4 regions of the Pseudomonas sp. GW821-FHT09C09 genome follow, and region 3 is predicted to be linked to each of the others. Evidence: predicted binding sites of a transcription regulator. Region 3 holds the regulator's gene; each other region holds the start of a gene.
What was found. The regulator FliA, encoded in region 3, starts transcription of late flagellar genes. The targets are predictions, from matches to a motif close to CTAAAGTTTNNNNNNNNNNNGCCGNTAA.

Region 1 (5,095 bases), on a different contig from region 3:
TCGAACAGCGGTGGGATCGTTATGACGGGACTTTCAGGAAAATGGACGGCTGTTTGCTCAAGCAGTTGCAGGAGCTGCCGGCGCATTGGCTCATTTCAATCAGGCTGAGGCTGGCGAAAGGTTTTGATAGCGCGTTGCATGCGCTGACATCGGCGGGTTTCATGTTCAGCGGACTGGCGCCGGATGAACGAGGTGCAGGATGGCTGGCGTTGTTTTCTCGCGGCGCAAAACCTCCCTCACTGACTTTGATTTGCCCGCAGATGCAGCGGCTGCACGATGACCTGCAATTGAAAATGGCGAGCGTCGCGCACTAACGAAAAGGCCCCTTATCGGGGGCTTTTCGTTGCAGGGTCATGCCTTGGCGCTGACACCTTTGTCAGTCGGCGGAGGCGGACGGTCGCCGCCCTGTCCATAGACCTTCAGGCTTTGCAGCACGTAAATGGCTTTCTTGTACTCGGGAATCAGCCCGTTGGCGTACTTGTTGCCCTTCAGATTGTTGTTCTGGATCGTGTCCAGTTGCGTGGCGAAATACTCCAGCGCATTGAACTTGGTGTCCGGGTCTTTCTGAATGCCGAAACGATCGAACTTGTCACCGGCATTGAGCAGTGTCATCGCCGTGATATCCGTAATGAGTCCCCGACTGCGCAGGAAGTCAGTCAGTTTACCCAGTTGCTTGGGCGTCACGTTTTCCGGGTCGAAACCCTTGACGCTCTTGTGGATCCCCTGCTTGTCCATCTCCCGGGTGTTGAGTACGGTCGGATCGTTGCCGACTTTCGCCAGCATTTGCTTGACCTTGACACTCTGCGAAACCGGTTTGCTCGATGGCGAATTATCGCGGACCAACAAACCTGCCTTGGGCTGCCAGGCGCCGGTATAACCAACGGTCATGAGCGTGCTCCTTGCGGAAAGAACATGAAAATATCCTTGTGGAACGTCTTGAATTGCCCGGAGTATCGGCCGGCAAACCGATGGCACCAATCTGTTTTTCACTTTTTTACAAATTTCGTACATTCTCGATACAAACCCACAGGACTCCCGCAGCCATTGGCTTTAAGGCATTTATCCAGCCAGGTATAAATCGAATTTTTACTCTAACGAACGAGCTGGTTAGTTTGAATGTGTCCGGTCTGTTACTTGCCGATTTTCGCTTCAGCACTTTTTAGTACGTAAGTACCTAAAGCTTCCCCTCGCAACGACGATATGTAAGGGATCCCCCTACTGCTTTACTCCTCGCCCCTAACAAGAAACGAAGGACCGGTCTCCATGCCCGCATTCCGTACCATTCAGGCTCGCTATACGCTGTTTCTGGTTCTTTTCATCCTGTTGTTGTCAGTCCTGACCGTGGTAGGCATCAGCCAACTGGTTGCGCCGAAATTGCGTCATACCGAAGAACAGGTGGTGCTCAATCGCATCGCAGAAGTCGCCGAACAGATCCAGGGCGAACTGAACAAGGTTCAGTCGCAGCAGCGCAGCATCACTCAGACCATCCCGCTGCTCGACAGCGCCGCCATCGATACGGTGCTGCCGGGGCTGGTGGATCAGTACGGCGAGTTGAAAGTATTTGGCGGCGGTATCTGGCCACTGCCCGGCCAGCGCGAGGCAGGTCGCAACAAGTTCAGCACGTTCTGGCACCGCGACAGCTCCGGCAAGCTCGCCGTGAATACTTTCTGGAACAGCGACGCAGCCCCCAACTACTACGACCAGAGCTGGTACAAGGGCGGTATGCAGACCCCGCGCAGCCAATGCGCCTGGGCCGCTGCCTATAAAGATGATGCGAGCGCCGAACCGCGCACCAACTGCGCCATGGCCATCCAGAAAAACGGCAGCGCCTGGGGCGTATCGACCATCGACGTGACCCTGGGTTTTTTCAACGACCTGGTGGCGCGCAAGGAAAAAGACCTCAACGCCGAAATGCTGATCGTCGAGGCCGACGGCAAGATCATCAGCAACAGCTCACGCATCAACGGCCCGATCGTGCTGAAAAACATCAGCGAACTGGCCGGCAGTTCACCGTTCGCCAGTCAGGTAAAAGCTGGCTTGCAACAACGTGATCAGGCCCAGCGCGTCGAATTCGACAACAACGGTGAAGCCAGCACCTTCTTCATGCGCCCGATCGAAGGCACGCCGTGGTTCCTCGCCACTGCACTGCCGACCAAAATGCTCACCGCGCAACGTGACGACGTACTGAGCAGCCTGAGCCTGTTGCAGATTCCGCTGGTGATCCTGCTGGTGCTGTTGCAGGTCTACGCGATTCGCCAACTGGTTGCGCGCATGAAAGCGCTCAAGGCCAACATTGATTCGCTGTCCAGCGGCGATGCCGACCTGACCCGCCGCATCACCATCCGTGCCGAAGACGAGCTCGGCGCGATCGGTCACTCCGTCAATACTTTCATCGCCTATCTGCAGAACATGATCGGCGAAGTCACCCAGGCCACCGGAGCCATGGCTTCGAGCCTCGACAACCTGCAACGCACCTCGGCGCACACCAGCCAGATCCTGCTGCGCCATGCCTCGGAAACCGACCAGACCGTCACCGCCATCAACGAGATGAGTTCGACCGCCGAAAGCGTTGCGCAGAATGCTGCCGAAACCGCTGCGTTTACCCAGCGTGCCAACGAAAACGCCGACCGTTCGCGGGTGGTAGTCGGAGAAGCGACCAGCAGCGTCGTGGCGTTGATCGACGAAGTGGCCAGTGCTACCCACAAAGTCGAAAACATGCAGCAGGACGCCCAACGCATTACCGAGATCCTCGGTGTGATCGGTGCCATCGCCGGCCAGACCAACCTGCTGGCGCTGAACGCCGCCATCGAAGCCGCCCGGGCCGGTGAGCAGGGTCGCGGTTTTGCAGTGGTTGCCGATGAGGTACGCGCCCTCGCCGCCCGGACCCAGGCCAGCACCTCGGAGATCAACGAAATGCTGGCCCGCCTGACGCAGGGTGTGAGCTCGTCGGTCAGCGCCATGGAAAACACCCAGGCCAGTTGCCAGTCTGCCGCCGACGCCACCGCACGCGTCACCACCGGACTCGATGACATGGCCGGTTCCGTCAGCCATATCAACAGCCTCAGCGCCCAGATCGCCACCGCCGCCGAACAGCAGAGCGCTGTCACCGAAGAGATCAACCGCAGCATGGTGCAGATCCGCCATATGGTGGATGAGCTGGTGCAAAGCGGCCAGGCCAGTGAAACCAATACCCGCCAGTTGCTGGAAGCCAACAGCCGGGTGAGTGCGATCATGGGGCGGTTCAAGGTCAGCTGACGGATTTGTCATCTTGCACTCAGGAGGCTGTCAGCTTTGATCTACGATCATGCTGACAGCCTGCCTTGTATCAACTGGAAACACTCCGTTGATGCCCGGTCGGAAAAACCGGTCAAAATGCGTTCTTTTTGGCCGTCACCCGAGTCGAGAACCCTGCATGAAAAACCCTCTGCGTCTGGCCGCCCTGAGCGCCCTGCTCCTGTCCTCCCTGGCGCAAGCCGCCGACCTCATTCCGATCGAAGTCCACCGCGACGCCAACTGCGGCTGCTGCAAAAAATGGATCAGCCATCTGGAAGCCAACGGCTTCAAGGTCGAAGATCACGTCGAAAGCGACATGAGCAGCTTCAAGCAACAACACGGCGTACCACCTCGTCTGGCGTCCTGCCACACCGCGATCATCAACGGCAAATTCGTCGAAGGCCATGTGCCTGCAGAACAGGTGCTGGCGCTGAGCAAGCGTGACGACTTGCTCGGAGTCGCAGCGCCGGGCATGCCGATGGGCTCGCCGGGCATGGAAATGGATGGCATGAGCGATGCCTATCAAGTGATCGGCCTGAAGAAGGACGGTACCGATGTGGTGGTGGCGGATTACCCGGCCCATTGATGACGGCGGGTTACCTCGGACTGTTCTTCGCTGCATTTGGCGCGGCAACGCTGCTGCCGCTGCAATCGGAAGCCGTGTTGGTCGGGTTGCTGGTCAGCGATCGTTACTGGCTTTGGGGCCTGCTGGCGGTGGCGACGCTGGGCAACGTCCTTGGCTCACTGGTGAACTGGTGGCTGGGGCGCGGACTGGAGCGGTTTCAGGATCGGCGCTGGTTTCCCGTCAGCGCGAAGCACATGGAGCGCGCCCGCGTTCACTATCAGCGCTATGGTCACTGGTCGCTATTGCTCAGTTGGCTGCCGGTCATCGGCGATCCCCTGACGCTCATCGCCGGGGTCATGCGCGAACCGCTCGGGCGATTCCTGCTGATCGTCACCCTGGCCAAAGGCGCACGCTATGGGGTGCTGGCGATGCTCACCCTGGGCTGGCTCGGTTGAACGATCGGGCGCCGGCATTGCCTGTGTTTAACGTCGCCCTAATCCGGCCGTTCCAGCATCGGCCGATTTCCTGTGGAGTTGTCCCATGTCTGTGTCGCTGACCCGCTGGCTGCCCGGCCTGCTGTTGACCGCTGCCCTGCCCCTGCTGGCTCACGCCGAAGGCCCGCAATATGGCCCGGAACTGCAGGGTTTCGATTATCCCTACACCCTCAAGCACTTTGCCTTTCAGTCCCAGGGCCAGTCTCTGCAGATGGGTTACATGGACGTCGCCGCCCACGGCAAGGCCAACGGACGCACCGTAGTGCTGATGCACGGCAAGAATTTTTGCGGCGCGACCTGGGACAGTTCGATCCAGGCCCTGAGCGAGGCCGGTTACCGGGTGGTCGCCCCGGATCAGATCGGTTTCTGTACCTCCAGCAAACCCGATCATTACCAGTACACGTTCCAGCAACTGGCGGCCAACACCCAGCAATTGCTCAAGGCGCTGGGCATCCAGAAAGCCACCCTGCTCGGCCACTCCACCGGCGGCATGCTCGCCACTCGCTACGCCCTGCAATACCCGGATCAAGTCGAGCAACTGGCACTGGTCAACCCGATTGGCCTTGAAGACTGGAAAGCCCTCGGCGTGCCGTATCGCAACGTTGACCAGTGGTATCAGCGCGAACTGAAAGTCACCGCCCAGGGCATCCGTGACTATGAGCGCAGCACCTATTACGACGGTCGTTGGAAACCTGAATTCGACCGCTGGGTAGACATGCTCGCCGGTCTGAGCAACGGCCCGGGCAAGACTCAGGTCGCATGG
Region 2 (5,095 bases), on a different contig from region 3:
CGAATCATCCGCTTCATCTTCCATTCGAACGCCAGCGTCAGGCTGATCGCCGCGCAGGCCAGGCCCAGCGCCAGACCCCACCAGACGCCGGTCGGCCCCCAGTGCAGATGGAACGCCATCAACCACGCCGCCGGCGCGCCGATCAGCCAGTAGCAACCGAGCCCGACCAGGAAGGTGGTCTTGGCATCCTTGAGCCCACGGATGCAGCCCATGGCAATCGTCTGCGTGCCGTCGAACAGCTCGAACCACGCCGCCACCGCCAGCAGGCTCACGGCCAGCCGAATCACCTCGGCAAACGCCGGATCGTTATGGTCGAGGAACAAACCGACCAGCTGATTCGGCAGCAACCAGAACACCATCGCAAACCCCAGCATCACCACTGCACCGAAGACGATGCCGACCCGCCCGGACATCCGCGCGTCGTTCAATTGCCCGGCGCCGTAATGCTGGCCGACGCGCATGGTGATCGCATACGACATCCCCGCCGGCACCATGAATGCCACCGAGACGATTTGCAGGGCAATCTGGTGCGCCGCCAATTGGGTGCTGCCCATGGTGCCCATGCACAGCGCCGCGAAGGCGAACAGCCCGACTTCCACCGCGTAGGTTCCGCCAATCGGCAGGCCCAGGCGCCAGAGTTCTTTCAGGTACTGCCGGTTCGGCCGCGACAGGCCCTCGCGCAGCGGGTAAGCGTCATAGGCCGGATGCCGGCGGATATGCCACGCCAGCCCCAGCGCCATGCAGTTGGCCACAATCGCGGTAACAAGACCGATACCGGTCAGCCCCAGTTTCGGCAGGCCGAACATGCCGGTGATCAACGCGTAATTGAGCAGGAAGTTGGCCACCGTGCCGGCGAGGCTGATGACCATCACCGGCGTCGCCCGGCCGATGGCACTGGTGAAACCGCGCAGGGCCATGAAGCTCAGGTAGCCGGGCAGGGCAAACGGCAGGGCGATCAGAAATTGTCCGGCAGCGTTGACGTTGGTCTCGGTCTGGCCGAACAGCAACAGCACCGGTTTCAGGTTCCACAACAGCAACCCGGCGCCCAGCGCCATCAGCCACGCCAGCCACAGGCCGGCCTGGGTCAGTTTCGCGGCACCGATAATGTCACCGGCACCCTGACGGATCGCCACCAGAGTGCCGACCGCCGCGATCACGCCGATGCAGAAGATCGACACGAACGAGTAACTGGCCGCGCCCAGCCCGCCGCCGGCGAGTGCTTCGGGACTGAGGCGGGCCATCATCAGGGTGTCGGTCAGCACCATCAACATGTGCGCCAACTGCGAGGCGATCAACGGCCCCGCCAGCCGCAGGATGGCCCAGAGTTCGGTACGCACAGGACGCTGCATGGTTTCACATCCTTATAAAAGAGGGAGCAAGAGACCGTCGATTCTCAGGGTTTGGCGCGGGTTGCACAAAGGGATAAAAAGGATGGGTGGCATGATTAAAACTCATCCAGAAGCAATTCTGCTAAGTTGGCGCAATCCCGCCATTGGAGCGCTGTGCATGTCCCGTCGTCTTCCACCCTTGTATGCCCTGCGTGCATTCGAAGCTGCGGCGCGGCACAGTTCGTTCACCCGCGCCGCCGAAGAGTTGTCGATCACTCAAAGTGCGGTGAGCCGGCACATCCGCACGCTCGAAGAGCATTTCGCCTGTCGGCTGTTCCACCGCAGCGGACGCAACCTGCAACTGACCGAGTCGGCGCGCCTGCTGTTACCCGGCATCCGTGAAGGCTTTGCGGCGCTTGAGCGGGCCTGCAATACCTTGCGCGCCGAAGATGACATCCTGCGCATGAAAGCCCCGTCGACCCTGACCATGCGCTGGTTGCTGGCGCGGCTCAGTCGCTTCCGCCATTTGCAGCCGGGCAATGAAGTGCAACTGACCAGTGCCTGGATGGACGTGGACTCGGTGGACTTCAACAACGAGCCTTTCGATTGCGCGGTGCTGCTCAGCGACGGGCATTTTCCGCCGGACTGGGAGGCCAGCCTGTTGTTTCCGGAAGAGCTGATTCCGGTAGGCGCCCCCAACCTGCTCAATGACCAGCCCTGGGATGTGGCACGACTGGCCTCCACCGAATTGCTGCACCCGACCCCGGATCGCCGCGACTGGCGCAGCTGGCTGGAGCACATGGGGTTGTCGGATCAGGTATCACTCAAGGGCGGACAGGTGTTCGATACCCTGGAACTGGGGATGATCGCGGCGGCCCGGGGTTATGGCGTGTCCATGGGCGATCTGCTGATGGTGGCCGAGGATGTGGCGCAAGGACGTTTGAGTCTGCCGTGGCCGACGGCGGTCGCCAGCGGCCTGAATTACTACCTGGTGTGGCCAAAGACTCGTCCGGGAGGTGAACGTTTGCGCCGGCTCAGTGATTTCCTTCAGGGCGAAGTTCGAGCGATGGAACTGCCGGTGGTCGCGCGCTTGAGCTGAAACGTTCGAGCCGCCACAATGCCGGCCCCGGGCCATAACCCTGCTGTGCGCTCAAGTATTCGCGTTCACCGCCGAATACGTCCAAGTGGAACCGTCGTGCCGGTTCTGCGCATCACCCCCATTATTAGAATTTTTCCGAGCCGCGATCAGGGAGGATCCGCAGACTCGGCCAGGAGCTGTCCATGTCTCAACCTCGCGCCCGGATCGCCTCGCAGCTGGGCCTTGCGCTCGCCGTGATACTGGCGGTTGTCATCAGTGGCAGTACGGTGTTCGCCCTGCGTTCGCTGGACACCGCCAACCTCGCCACCCGTGAAGAACACCTGGCCAGCGAAGCCCGTCTGCTCGCCGACCAGTTGAGCACCTTCCACGGCACGCTGCGTGAAAGCACCCAGCGCCTGAGCGGGCTGTTCGAGAAGCGCTTCAGCGCGGGCCTGAGCATTCACCCGGACGAGCCGGTCAGCGTGGCGGGCACCCAGACCCCGGGCCTGCACCTGGGCAGCGAAGTGTTGAACAACAACTTCAAGGAAGTCGACGAGTTCAAGCAGATGACGGCGGGCGTTGCCACGCTGTTCGTGCGCAGCGGCGAAGACTTTGTGCGGGTCAGCACCTCGCTGACCAAACAGGACGGCAGCCGCGCCATCGGCACCTTGCTCGATCACGCGCACCCGGCCTACGCAAAGTTGATGGCGGGGCAGGGCTACGTCGGCCGTGCGTTGCTGTTCGATCGTTCCTACATGACTCAGTACACCCCGGTGCGTGACAGCAGCGGCAAGGTGATCGCGGTGTTGTTCGTCGGCTTCGACTACACCGATGCGCAGAACGCCCAGTTCGACAACCTCAAGCGCTTCCGCATCGGCCAGAGCGGTTCCCTGGCGCTGCTGGACGAGCAGAACAAATGGCTGGTCGCGCCGGCGGGCGTACAGGATCCGGATCAAGCAGTGCCGGTGGTCAACGGTCTGGCGAAAGCGCCGGGCAAGGGCCGGTTCTGGAGCGATAAGTCCGAAGACTTCTACAGCATTGCCGTGCCGTTCGAAGGTGGACCGTGGTCGGTGGTGGCGAGCATGCCGAAGTCCGAGATCCGCGAGGTGACCTGGAGCGTTGGCTTCCAGTTGGCCATCGGCAGTCTGCTGGCGATGCTGATCGCGGTCGGTTCTGCGGTGTGGCTGCTGCGCAGCAAGCTGCAGCCGCTGGGTGATCTGGTGCGTCAGGCCGAAGCCTTGGGCGCTGGTGATCTGAGCGTGCGTCTAAGTGTGTCGAGCAACGATGAAATCGGCCAGTTGGCCCGCGCGTTCAACCAGATGAGCCAGGCGCTGTCGACCATGGTCGAGCACATCCGCCGCGCTTCGGAAGAGGTTAACAGCCGTGCCCAGGCACTGTCCGGTTTGTCCGGTGGCGCGTACGAAGGCATGGAGCAGCAGTCCGGCGAAATCACCAGCATGGCCGGTGCGGTTGAAGAGTTTTCCGCAACCTCGCTGAACATTGCCGACAACATGGGCAACACCCAGCGTCTGGCCCAGGAAAATGCCCAGCAGACCCAGATCGGTCGCAGCTCGATGGAAGAAGCCTCTTCCTCGCTGGAGCAAATTGCCGGCGCGCTGAACACCACGGCAAGCGTGATCAACACCCTTGGTCAGCGCTCCCAGGAAATCGGCGGCATCGTCAGCGTGATCACCTCGATTGCCGAACAGACCAACCTGCTGGCGCTCAACGCGGCCATCGAAGCGGCCCGTGCCGGTGAACAGGGTCGCGGCTTTGCCGTGGTGGCTGACGAAGTGCGCAACCTGGCGTCGCGCACCCGCCAGGCGACCGATGAAATCTCCGGGATGATCCACAGCATCCAGCAGGAAACCGGTAACGCCATCAGCACCATGGAACAGGGCAACGTGCTGATGCAGGAAGGACTGTCGCGCAATGCCAACGTCGCTTCGGCGCTGGCGCGGATCGATGAACAGAGCCGCTCGGCGGGTCAGCAGTTCGCCGCGATCACCACCGCGACTCAGGAGCAGAGCAGCACCGCGACGCTGCTCAGCAGCAATCTGCAGAGCATTGCGATGGCCAACAGTGAGCAGCGTGAGGTGGTTTCCAATCTGGCGGTAACCGCTAAAGAGCTGGAGAAGCTGGCGGCGGATTTGCGTTCCGAGGTTGATCGCTTCCGCTGATGCGTCTCTGAAAAAGCTATCGCGAGCAGGCTCGCTCCCAAAGGATCTGTGTTGGTCCTGTGAGAGCGAGCCTGCTTGCATTTGGGCTCTCCAAAAACTCAGTACCTACTGAGTCGCCGGCCGATACTGCAACGCTTCGGCCAGATGCGCGCGATTGATATCCGCGCACGTTTCCAGATCCGCCAGCGTCCGCGCCACCTTGAGCAACCGATGCGCCGAGCGCAGCGACAGGGTTAGCCTTTCGCACGCCGTTTCCAGCCAGGTTTCATCGGCTGTGGATAACTTGCAGTGCCTCTTCAGTCCCGGCAAATCGAGAAACGCATTGGCGCAACCCTGGCGCTTTTGCTGCCGCTCGCGGGCCTCGGCGACCAACGCCGCCGCACTGGCACTGTCCTCTCCCGGTTTCACCGCTGGGTTCAACGCTGTGGCCTCTCGCGCCACCGTCAGATGCAAGTCGATACGATCCAGCAGCGGCCCCGACAGCTTGTTGCGATAGCGATGCACCATGT
Region 3 (5,095 bases):
AACAGCAGAAGCATTGCCGGCCGTCACGACGGCACCGGTGGCAACGTCAGTGAACTTGCCTTTGCCATGCAGATCGTCGAGCAGCGATTCGAACTCGTGGTCGGTGATCAGATCGCTACCGGCTGCAGCCGCTGCCGGAGCAGCATTTGCATTCGAAGGGACGGACGCAATCGCCGACTCCAGCGCATCGACAGCAAAGTTACCCTTGCCGTGCAACTGATCGAGCAAGGCTTCGAATTCGTCGTCGGTGATGTCCGAGCTGTCGCCCGCCGCCGGAGCCGCAGGCGCAGCGGCAGCCGGTGCCACGGCGTCCGCCGCGAACTGGCCCTTGCCGTGCAACTGGTCGAGCAGCGACTCGAACTCGGCGTCGGTGATTTCATCGCTGGCCGCTTCGTCGGAAGCCGGCGCAGCGGCAGCCGCCGGGGCTTCGGCTTCGGCCTTGACGGCGTTCAGCGAGTCCAGCAACTGTTCAAATTCGTTATCGGTGATGTCGCCGGAGTCGCCGGTTTCGTTTTCAACGACCAGCTCTTCGATCATCTCGGCCACAGGCGAAGCCGGAGCCTCATCCGCCGATTGCGGTTCGGCCAGGCGCGCCAGGGCGGCCAGCAGTTCCGGAGTTGCAGCGGTAATCGGGCTGCGGTCGCGGACTTCGCTGAACATGCTGTTCACCGCGTCCAGCGCTTCGAGCACCACGTCCATCAGTTCTGCATCTACGCGACGTTCACCCTTGCGCAGGATGTCGAACACGTTTTCGGCGATGTGACAGCACTCCACCAGCTCATTGAGCTGAAGGAAGCCGGCGCCCCCTTTTACAGTGTGGAAACCGCGAAAAATTGCGTTGAGCAGATCTGCGTCATCCGGGCGGCTTTCCAGCTCGACCAGTTGTTCGGACAGTTGCTCAAGAATCTCGCCGGCCTCAACCAGGAAATCCTGAAGGATCTCTTCATCGGCGCCGAAGCTCATTAATGGGGTGCTCCTACAGGTCTAAAAACCCAAAAAAACTCAAAATCCAAGGCTGGATAGCAAATCGTCCACATCGTCCTGACCGGACACAACGTCTTCTCGTTTATCGGCATGAATCTGCGGACCTTCACCCTGCGAGAGATGTTTTTGTGGATCTTTTTCAGCGAGCATCGCCGCACGGTCATGTTCGATGCCCGCAAAGCGGTCAACCTGACTGGCCATAAGGACGAGTTTGAGCAAATTGCTTTCGACTTCGGTGACCAGTTGGGTCACGCGCTTGATCACCTGACCGGTGAGGTCCTGGTAATCCTGGGCCAGCAGGATGTCGTTGAGGTTGCTCGACACCGCGCGGTTGTCCGCGCTGCTGCGTGACAGAAAACCGTCGACCCGACGCGCCAGTTCGCGGAACTCTTCAGCCCCGACTTCGCGGCGCATGAAACGTCCCCAGTCGGCACTCAACGCCTGGGCTTCATCAGCCAGACCATTGACCACCGGCGTGGCGCTTTCCACCAGATCCATGGTGCGGTTGGCCGCAGCTTCGGTCAGCTTGACCACATAGCCCAGGCGCTCGGTCGCATCAGTGATCTGCGACACTTCCTCGGCCTGCGGCATGTGCGGGTCGATCTGGAAGTTGACGATTGCACTGTGCAGTTCGCGCGTGAGCTTGCCGACTTCCTGGTACAGGCCACGGTCACGGGTCTGATTGAGCTCATGGATCAGTTGCACAGCGTCGCCGAACCTGCCTTTTTCAAGGCTTTCGACCAGTTCGACCGCGTGTTTTTTCAGCGTCGACTCGAAGTCGCCCTGTGAAGATTCTTTATGCTCCATAGCTCCCCCGCGCGTCATCAGCCGATGCGTTCGAAAATCTTCTCGATTTTTTCTTTCAGCGCCTGAGCCGTGAAAGGTTTGACCACGTAGCCGTTAACGCCGGCCTGGGCCGCTTCGATGATCTGCTCGCGCTTGGCTTCAGCGGTCACCATCAGCACCGGCAGGTGCTTGAGCTTTTCATCGGCGCGCACGTGACGCAGCAGGTCGATACCGGTCATGCCGGGCATGTTCCAGTCGGTCACCAGAAAGTCGATGCTGCCGCTGTTGAGCACCGGAATGGCGGTGGTGCCATCGTCGGCTTCAACGGTGTTGGTGAACCCGAGGTCACGCAACAGGTTCTTGATGATCCGCCGCATCGTTGAGAAGTCATCAACGATGAGGATTTTCATGTCTTTGTTCAATTCGACCTCCAAGCAGTCTTAAACGCGTCCAGCACCTGGACGCGCCATTTCAATCAATCCGGCAAAGCACTCGATGACTGTCTGGAGCACAACAGAGCAAGACCGGTGCCGTTCACCACCGCACCAGCCTCGTTCGCAGTGTCCCCACACTGCCTTCAGCGCGCTCGCCACTCCCCCAAACGCCCCCGCAAGCGGGCCGCGCACTGGCTGTGTAACTGGCTGACCCGCGATTCACTGACGCCAAGGACTTCACCGATTTCCTTGAGGTTCAGCTCTTCGTCGTAGTACAGCGCCAACACCAGTCGCTCACGCTCCGGCAAATTGGCAATCGCGTCCGCCAGCGCCGCCTGGAAGCGTTCATCTTCCAGATCGCGTGACGGCTCAAGATGAGCACTGGCGCCATCCTCGTGCAGCCCTTCGTGTTCGCCGTCCTGCAACAGGTCGTCGAAACTGAACAGTCGGCTGCCCAGGGTGTCGTTCAAAATCCCGTAGTAATCGTCGAGACTCAACTGGAGTTCGGCCGCAACCTCGTGATCTTTAGCGTCACGGCCGGTTTTAGCTTCAATCGAGCGAATCGCGTCGCTGACCATACGGGTATTGCGGTGAACCGAGCGCGGTGCCCAGTCCCCCTTGCGTACTTCATCGAGCATCGCGCCGCGGATCCGGATGCCCGCGTACGTTTCGAAACTGGCGCCCTTGCTGGCGTCGTATTTGGTCGAGACTTCGAGCAGGCCGATCATCCCGGCCTGAATCAGGTCTTCGACCTGCACACTGGCCGGCAACCGCGCCAGCAAGTGGTAGGCGATGCGTTTGACCAGTGGCGCGTAACGCTCGATCAGCTCGTACTGCGCGTCACGCGCCGACTTTTTGTAAAGGTTCATACCGCTGGCGGTCATAGCACAGGTCCTGCCGTTTGCTGCACGAGGCGCTCGACGAAAAATTCGAGATGGCCGCGCGGGTTGGCGGGCAGCGGCCAGGTGTCGACCTTTTGCGCGATCGCCTTGAATGCCAGTGCGCACTTGGAACGCGGGAAGGCTTCATAGACCGCACGCTGCTTCTGCACCGCCTTGCGCACGCTTTCGTCGTAAGGCACCGCACCGACGTATTGTAAGGCGACGTCAAGGAAGCGATCCGTGACCTTGGTCAACTTCGCGAACAGGTTGCGACCTTCCTGCGGGCTCTGGGCCATGTTGGCCAGGACGCGGAAGCGGTTCATGCCGTAATCGCGGTTGAGCAGCTTGATCAGCGCGTAGGCGTCGGTGATCGAGGTCGGCTCGTCGCAGACCACCAGCAACACTTCTTGCGCCGCGCGAACGAAACTGACTACCGAGTCACCAATACCCGCAGCGGTGTCGATCACGAGTACGTCGAGATTGTCGCCGATGTCACTGAATGCCTGAATCAGACCGGCATGCTGGGCCGGGCTCAGGTGAACCATGCTTTGCGTGCCGGAAGCGGCCGGCACGATGCGGATCCCGCCGGGACCTTGCAACAGCACGTCGCGCAGCTCGCAGCGGCCCTCGATCACATCGGCCAAAGTACGTTTGGGCGTCAGGCCCAGCAGAACGTCGACGTTCGCCAGACCCAGGTCGGCATCCAGCAGCATGACCCGACGGCCAAGCTCTGCCAGCGCCAGGGACAAGTTCACTGACACGTTAGTCTTGCCGACGCCACCTTTGCCGCCGGTCACCGCGATCACCTGTACGGGATGCATGCTGCCCATGTTATTTCTTTACCTTGTCTTGCATAGACGGAGGCCACATTACTGGCTGCGCGTTCACAACCGGAACAATGCGTGGCAGACCATCGATGTAGGTACAAAAACTGTTCATTACCTCAGCCAACCTGCTTGGTCGGGCTGTGGTAGATATCAGCGAACATGTCAGCCATGGCTTCTTCGCTGGGTTCTTCCTGCATTTGCACGCTGACGGCGCGGCTGACCAATTGATGACGGCGCGGCAGATGCAGATCATCCGGAATCCGTGGGCCATCGGTCAGGTAGGCGACCGGCAGTTCATGACTGATCGCCAGGCTCAGCACTTCGCCAAGGCTGGCCGTCTCATCCAGTTTAGTCAGGATGCACCCGGCGAGCCCGCAACGCTTGTAACTGTGATAAGCGGCGGTTAGAACCTGTTTCTGGCTGGTGGTTGCCAGCACCAGATAATTTTTCGACCGAATGCCACGACCGGCCAGGCTTTCCAGCTGCATGCGCAGTGCCGGATCGCTGGCCTGGAGGCCGGCGGTATCGATCAGCACCACGCGTTTGCGCAGCAGTGGATCCAGCGCCTGCACCAGGGACTGGCCCGGGTCGACGTGGGTCACCGACACATTGAGGATCCGGCCCAGGGTTTTCAACTGTTCCTGAGCGCCGATGCGGAAACTGTCCATGCTCACCAGCGCAATGTTCTGCGCGCCGTACTTGAGCACGTAACGGGCGGCCAGTTTGGCCAGGGTGGTGGTCTTGCCCATACCGGCCGGGCCGACCATGGCAATCACACCGCCCTCTTCCAGCGGCTCGACTTCCGGCGTGGCGATCATCCGCGCCAGATGCGCGAGCAGCATGCGCCAGGCCTGACGAGGTTCTTCGATATCGCTGGTCAGCGCCAGCAAATCGCGGGACAACGGGCCGGACAGGCCGATGCGCTGCAGACGACGATACAGATTCGCCTGAGCCGGACGGCTGCCTTGCAGCTGATTCCAGGCCAGGGTGCCGAGCTGCACTTCCATCAGCTCGCGCAGGCTGTTGAGTTCGAAACGCATCGAATCCAGCGCACGCGGATCGACTCCAGCGGCAGCCGGCGCAGGTGCCGGGGCTGGACGGGCCGGTGCGGCGTACGTCGGCTCTGTCAGAGGCTCGGCAGCCGTCAACGGCAGGCCGGCGGTCAATGGCAGACCGGAGAACA
Region 4 (5,095 bases), on a different contig from region 3:
TCCGCGGCAAAAGAATCGCGACCCGGCCACTGGTGACGCTCAGGCGCGTGCAATCACCTTCCTGACGCAGGATGAAGCGCGCGTCGAACGGCTCATAGGTGCCATGACGGCTTTGCACTCGCAGCGGTCGATCGACCACCGAACCTCCGCCGGCGCCGCAGGTCACGATGATCTCGCCCCGAGTCAGTTTGATCAGCCGCTGTTGCGCCGTGTAATCGAGGTCCACGGCGCTGGCCGTGTTCAGTTCGATCCGCGTGCCGTCAGGCAACTGGAATCCACGACGTTCGCCGGTGGCGGTGGCGTAGTCGGCGCTCCATTGCTGCCAGGCCGACGTATCTCTGGCCAGCCATGCGGCGGAGCCCATCAACAACGCACCGGACAGCAGTTTCAACGCCTGGCGGCGTCCGAGGCCCTGCGCACTGTTCTCCAATGTATTGAATGCCACTTGTGCGCCTGGCACGGCACGCAGGTTGTGGGTCAATTCGTTTTGCAGCGATTGCACCCGCTGCCAGGCCAGTTCGTGATCGTGGTGTTCGGCGCGCCACTGTTCGCATTGGTGGCTCAAGCGCGAATTGCCATGATTGTTGCGCAGGCGCAGCAGCCAGTGGATCGCCTGTTTGACCACTTTCTGCTGTGGCTCGGCGCTTCGGGCGATTGACAGGTTATCCACCGGCATCAGCTTTCGTACCGCAGCACGTAGCAGTGATACAGCGCATCGGCGACGTAGCGCTCCACCGAGCGCAAGGACAGACCCATCTGCTCGGCGATCTGCTTGTGGGTCAAACCTTCGCACTGCGCCAGCAGAAATGCCTGACGCACTTTGGGCTTCAGTCCCTCAAGCATGCGGGCAATGCTTTCCAGCAGCTCAATCACCAGCGCGCGGGCTTCAGCGCTGGGTGTTTCGGCTTCGGGCAAGTGAGCGATGGTTTCCAGGTAGGCGCGTTCGATTTCTTCGCGACGCCAATGGTCGATGACCAGACCGCGAGCGATGGTGCGCAGGAACGCGCGGGGCGCCTTGAGTTCGAGACGCTCGGTGCGTTGCAGCAGGCGAACGAAAGTGTCCTGGGCCAGATCCGCCGCATCGGCCGCATTGCCCAGCCGCGCGCGCAACCAGCCGTTGAGCCAGCCGTGATGACGACTGTAAAGCGCCTGTACTGCAAACTCAGGTGAGGACATGAACGCGACAGCCCGGACGTCACAAATGATAATTAGTCGCATTGTCAGCAAGGGTTACAGAATTTGCAACCGACGCTGCAAAACAGTCATCAAAAAATGCCAGGCGAACGCTCTGGCACGCCGTTCGGCGGGAAGCTGGCAGAAATGCCGTCCATTTCCTACAAAACGCTAAGTTTTCTCCGAATCGTGCCGACAGACTGGTGAGACATGCGTGCACCAAAGTAGAGCAGCCATCAGAACGCTGCCTGCGCTGTACATGGAATGTTGCATCCGGAACGCATCCCCACTTTTGGCATAAGAAGTCCCATGAAATGAATCTCAAGTTCAGCCATAAAATCCTGTTGGCCGCCTCGGGCGTCGTGGTCCTGGCGTTCGCGCTGTTCACTTTGTACAACGACTATCTGCAGCGAAATACCATTCGTCAGAACCTGCAGTCCTCCGTCCAGCAGGCCGGCGATCTGACCGCCAGCAGTGTGCAGAACTGGATGAGCGGACGGATTCTGGTACTGGAAAACCTCGCGCAGAACGTCGCTCATCAGGGCAAGAACGCCGATTTCCCGGGGCTGGTCGATCAACCGGCCTTCACCTCGAACTTCCAGTTCACCTACGTCGGCCAGGCCAACGGTGTGTTCACCCAGCGCCCTGACGCGAAGATGCCGGACGGCTACGACCCGCGTCAGCGCCCGTGGTACAAGCAGGCCGTGGCCGCTGACCAGACCATGCTGACCCCGCCATACATGGCCGCCGTTGGCGGTCTGGTGGTGACCATCGCCATGCCGGTGAAAAAGAACGGCGAGCTGCTTGGTGTGGTGGGCGGTGACCTGAGTCTGGAAACCCTTGTGAAGATCATCAACTCGGTGGACTTCGGTGGCCTGGGCCACGCATTCCTGGTCAGCGGTGACGGTCAGGTGATCGTCAGCCCGGACAAAGACCAGGTGATGAAGAACCTCAAGGACATCTACCCGAACGCCGATGTGCGCATCCAGAAGGGCAACCAGAACGTGGTGCTCAACGGCCAGGAGCGCATCCTGTCGTTCACCCCGGTCACCGGCCTGCCGAATGCCGAGTGGTACATCGGTCTGTCGATCGACCGCGACAAGGCCTACGCTGCGCTCAGCCAGTTCCGTACTTCGGCACTGATCGCAATGTTCGTTGCAGTGGGTGCGATTGCAGTCTTCCTGAGCCTGTTGATCACCGTGCTGATGCGTCCGCTGATTACCATGGGCCGCGCGATGCAGGACATCGCTCAGGGTGAAGGTGACCTGACCCGTCGTCTGGTAGTGGAAAGCAAGGATGAGTTCGGCGAGCTGGGCAGTTCGTTCAACCAGTTCGTGGAGCGGATTCACGCGTCCATTTCCGAAGTGTCTTCCGCGACTCGTCATGTACACGACCTGTCGCAACGGGTGATGGCATCGTCCAACGCCTCGATCATCGGTTCCGACGAGCAAAGTGCACGCACCAACAGCGTGGCGGCCGCGATCAATCAGTTGGGTGCCGCCACCCAGGAAATCGCCCGCAACGCCGCCGACGCTTCGCAACACGCCAGCGGCGCGAGCGAGCAGGCCGATGACGGTCGTCAGGTGGTCGAGCAGACGATTCAGGCGATGACCGAGCTGTCGCAGAAGATCAGCCTGTCGTGCACCCAGATCGAAACCCTGAATGCGAGCACCGACAACATCGGCCACATTCTCGACGTGATCAAAGGCATCTCCCAACAGACCAACCTGCTGGCGCTCAACGCGGCCATCGAAGCGGCCCGTGCCGGTGAAGCCGGACGCGGTTTTGCGGTGGTGGCGGACGAGGTGCGCAACCTCGCTCACCGTACCCAGGAATCGGCGGAAGAAATCCACAAGATGATCACCTCGCTGCAGGTCGGTTCCCGTGAAGCGGTGACCACCATGAACGCCAGTCAGGCGTCCAGCGAAGAGAGTGTTGAAGTGGCGAATCAGGCTGGTCTGCGCCTGGTCAGCGTGACCCAGCGCATCGGCGAAATCGACGGCATGAACCAGTCGGTGGCCGCGGCTACCGAAGAGCAGACCGCCGTGGTGGAAACCCTCAACGTCGACGTCAACCAGATCAACCTGCTGAACCAGCAGAGCGTGGCCAACCTCAATGAAACGTTGAAGGATTGCGATGCGTTGTCGCAGCAGGCCAACCGTTTGAAACAACTGGTCGACAGCTTCAAGATCTGATCGCCTGCGGTCAAAAAACAGCCCGCTGCGGAGTGATCCGCAGCGGGCTTTTTCATGCCTTACACAAACAGCTTCAGCACATTGCCCATCGCATCATCGGCAAATCCCTGGACGAAATCCTTGAACCCCGACAGCGCCTCGGGCCCGCCGCTGGCCGGCTCGGCAATGATCGTCCAGGTCGCCCGCGACTTGCCCGCGCCCAGCGATTCCACATTCATCGCCGCCCACAGATTGGCCACGCCCAGGGTGTTGTAGATCGTGGTCCAGGTCATGCTCAGCGCCTGGTCGTCCCGGGAGTTGAGTTGCTCGACCACGACGTTGCCATCCTTGAAGAATTTCTTGCGCAGGGAAGACACGCCTTCGCCGGTCATTTCGATGTGCGACAGCGCTGGGATGAAACGGTCGAAGCCGTCGAATTTTCCGACCACCGCCCACACCTGTTTGGCGTCCACCGGCACTTCCACCGAAGACACCACGTGGCAGCCGTGAGGGTTTTTGATCAGGGTGTCGGGTTGCAGATTGCTCATGATGTTGCTCCTTGTTTGATGAGTCAGATGAAGTTGATTTCTTTCAGGTAGTCGCAGCCGCGACGCAGCAGCGCCGGGGATTTTTCCGGGTAGTGCGCGCCCATCTGTTGCACTCCGGCCTGGGCGTTGGCGTGGCCGATCAGGGAGATGTCGCCGATGTCTTCCTCAAAGCCGTTGAGGTAGAAACCGAGTACGCCGAACAGCGCGTTGTCGGCATCAACCCGACCCAGTTGCTGTTGCCAGTCGGCAACGCTGACCAGCGAAAACTCGCTGCCGGTTTCGCGGAACGATGCAACGTAGGCATCCCAGCTCAGAGGCTCCGGGTTGTGCAGGTTGAACACCGCCCGTTCGGGCGAATAACGGCTGGCATGGAAGGCGATGAAACGGGCAAGAAAGTCCACCGGCATCAGGTCGAAGTTCAGCGCGAAGGCCGGCACCTGACCGAGCTGGATCGAGCCCTTGAGCATCAGCATCAAACGGTTCTTGTGCGGTTGGCAGACGCCGCTGAGGCTGTTGAAACTGATGTTGCCGGGTCGATACAGATTGACCCGCACCCCGCGTTCCCGCGCCCGTTCGAGGATGCGTTCGCCGACCCATTTCGACAGGTTGTAGCCGTTGCGGATGTAGATCGGCGGTGTCGGTGCGGCGGGCAACTCCAGCACCCGGCCCGCGTCGTCGACAGTGCTGGAGGCCGACAGGGTCGAGACGAAATTGAACACCTTCTTGCTGCGCCCTTCGCACAGCCGCAGCAGTTCGAAAACCGGTTCGACGTTGTCCGCCGCCAGCGACTCGTAATCGAGGACGTGATTGACGTTCGCCGCGTTGTGCACCAGCGCGCCGAACTCGCGATCCAGTCGCTCGAAGTCCCCATCAGCCAGGCCCAGTTGCGGACGGGTGATGTCTGCCGAATAGACCCGCACCCGACTCAGGTCCAGATGTTCCAGCCGGTTCTCTCGCAACGATTGGGCAAAACGCTGCGCCGCGGTTTGCCCGCCGCCGTCGCGCACCAGACACGCCACTTCGCTGGCGCCCCATCCCAGCAGCGCCTCGACGATGTGCACGCCGACAAAACTGTTGGCGCCAGTGACGATCACCTTGTGCACATCGCCCATGCGGCTGATCGGCAACGGCTCGATGTCCAGCGGTCGCTCGGCGTCGGCCATCGCCTGGGCGCTGAGCACCGCGCTGTCATCGGTGCCG

Region 1: AC07NR_RS06050 (methyl-accepting chemotaxis protein) is a predicted target of FliA. The motif match lies at 1,175-1,202, and genes of this name have one in related genera.
Region 2: AC07NR_RS11305 (methyl-accepting chemotaxis protein) is a predicted target of FliA. The motif match lies at 2,478-2,505, and genes of this name have one in related genera.
Region 4: AC07NR_RS16500 (methyl-accepting chemotaxis protein) is a predicted target of FliA. The motif match lies at 1,345-1,372, and genes of this name have one in related genera.

The regions. Positions count from the first base shown of each region.
Region 1 is NZ_JBWKPF010000002.1:218,969-224,063, reverse strand. It holds gene AC07NR_RS06060 (GNAT family N-acetyltransferase) at 1-314, shown strand, start outside; gene AC07NR_RS06055 (hypothetical protein) at 352-888, opposite strand; gene AC07NR_RS06050 (methyl-accepting chemotaxis protein) at 1,264-3,255, shown strand; gene AC07NR_RS06045 (DUF411 domain-containing protein) at 3,413-3,859, shown strand; gene AC07NR_RS06040 (YqaA family protein) at 3,859-4,293, shown strand; gene AC07NR_RS06035 (alpha/beta fold hydrolase) at 4,379-5,095, shown strand, end outside.
Region 2 is NZ_JBWKPF010000003.1:350,832-355,926, forward strand. It holds gene AC07NR_RS11295 (NorM family multidrug efflux MATE transporter) at 1-1,349, opposite strand, end outside; gene AC07NR_RS11300 (LysR substrate-binding domain-containing protein) at 1,507-2,427, shown strand; gene AC07NR_RS11305 (methyl-accepting chemotaxis protein) at 2,610-4,586, shown strand; gene AC07NR_RS11310 (YifB family Mg chelatase-like AAA ATPase) at 4,692-5,095, opposite strand, start outside.
Region 3 is NZ_JBWKPF010000001.1:117,747-122,841, forward strand. It holds gene AC07NR_RS00570 (chemotaxis protein CheA) at 1-963, opposite strand, end outside; gene AC07NR_RS00575 (protein phosphatase CheZ) at 1,003-1,791, opposite strand; gene AC07NR_RS00580 (chemotaxis response regulator CheY) at 1,809-2,180, opposite strand; gene fliA (RNA polymerase sigma factor FliA) at 2,348-3,088, opposite strand; gene fleN (flagellar synthesis regulator FleN) at 3,085-3,915, opposite strand; gene flhF (flagellar biosynthesis GTPase FlhF) at 4,029-5,095, opposite strand, start outside.
Region 4 is NZ_JBWKPF010000004.1:672,700-677,794, reverse strand. It holds gene AC07NR_RS16510 (FecR domain-containing protein) at 1-676, opposite strand, end outside; gene AC07NR_RS16505 (sigma-70 family RNA polymerase sigma factor) at 676-1,176, opposite strand; gene AC07NR_RS16500 (methyl-accepting chemotaxis protein) at 1,488-3,368, shown strand; gene AC07NR_RS16495 (SRPBCC family protein) at 3,428-3,895, opposite strand; gene AC07NR_RS16490 (non-ribosomal peptide synthetase) at 3,919-5,095, opposite strand, start outside.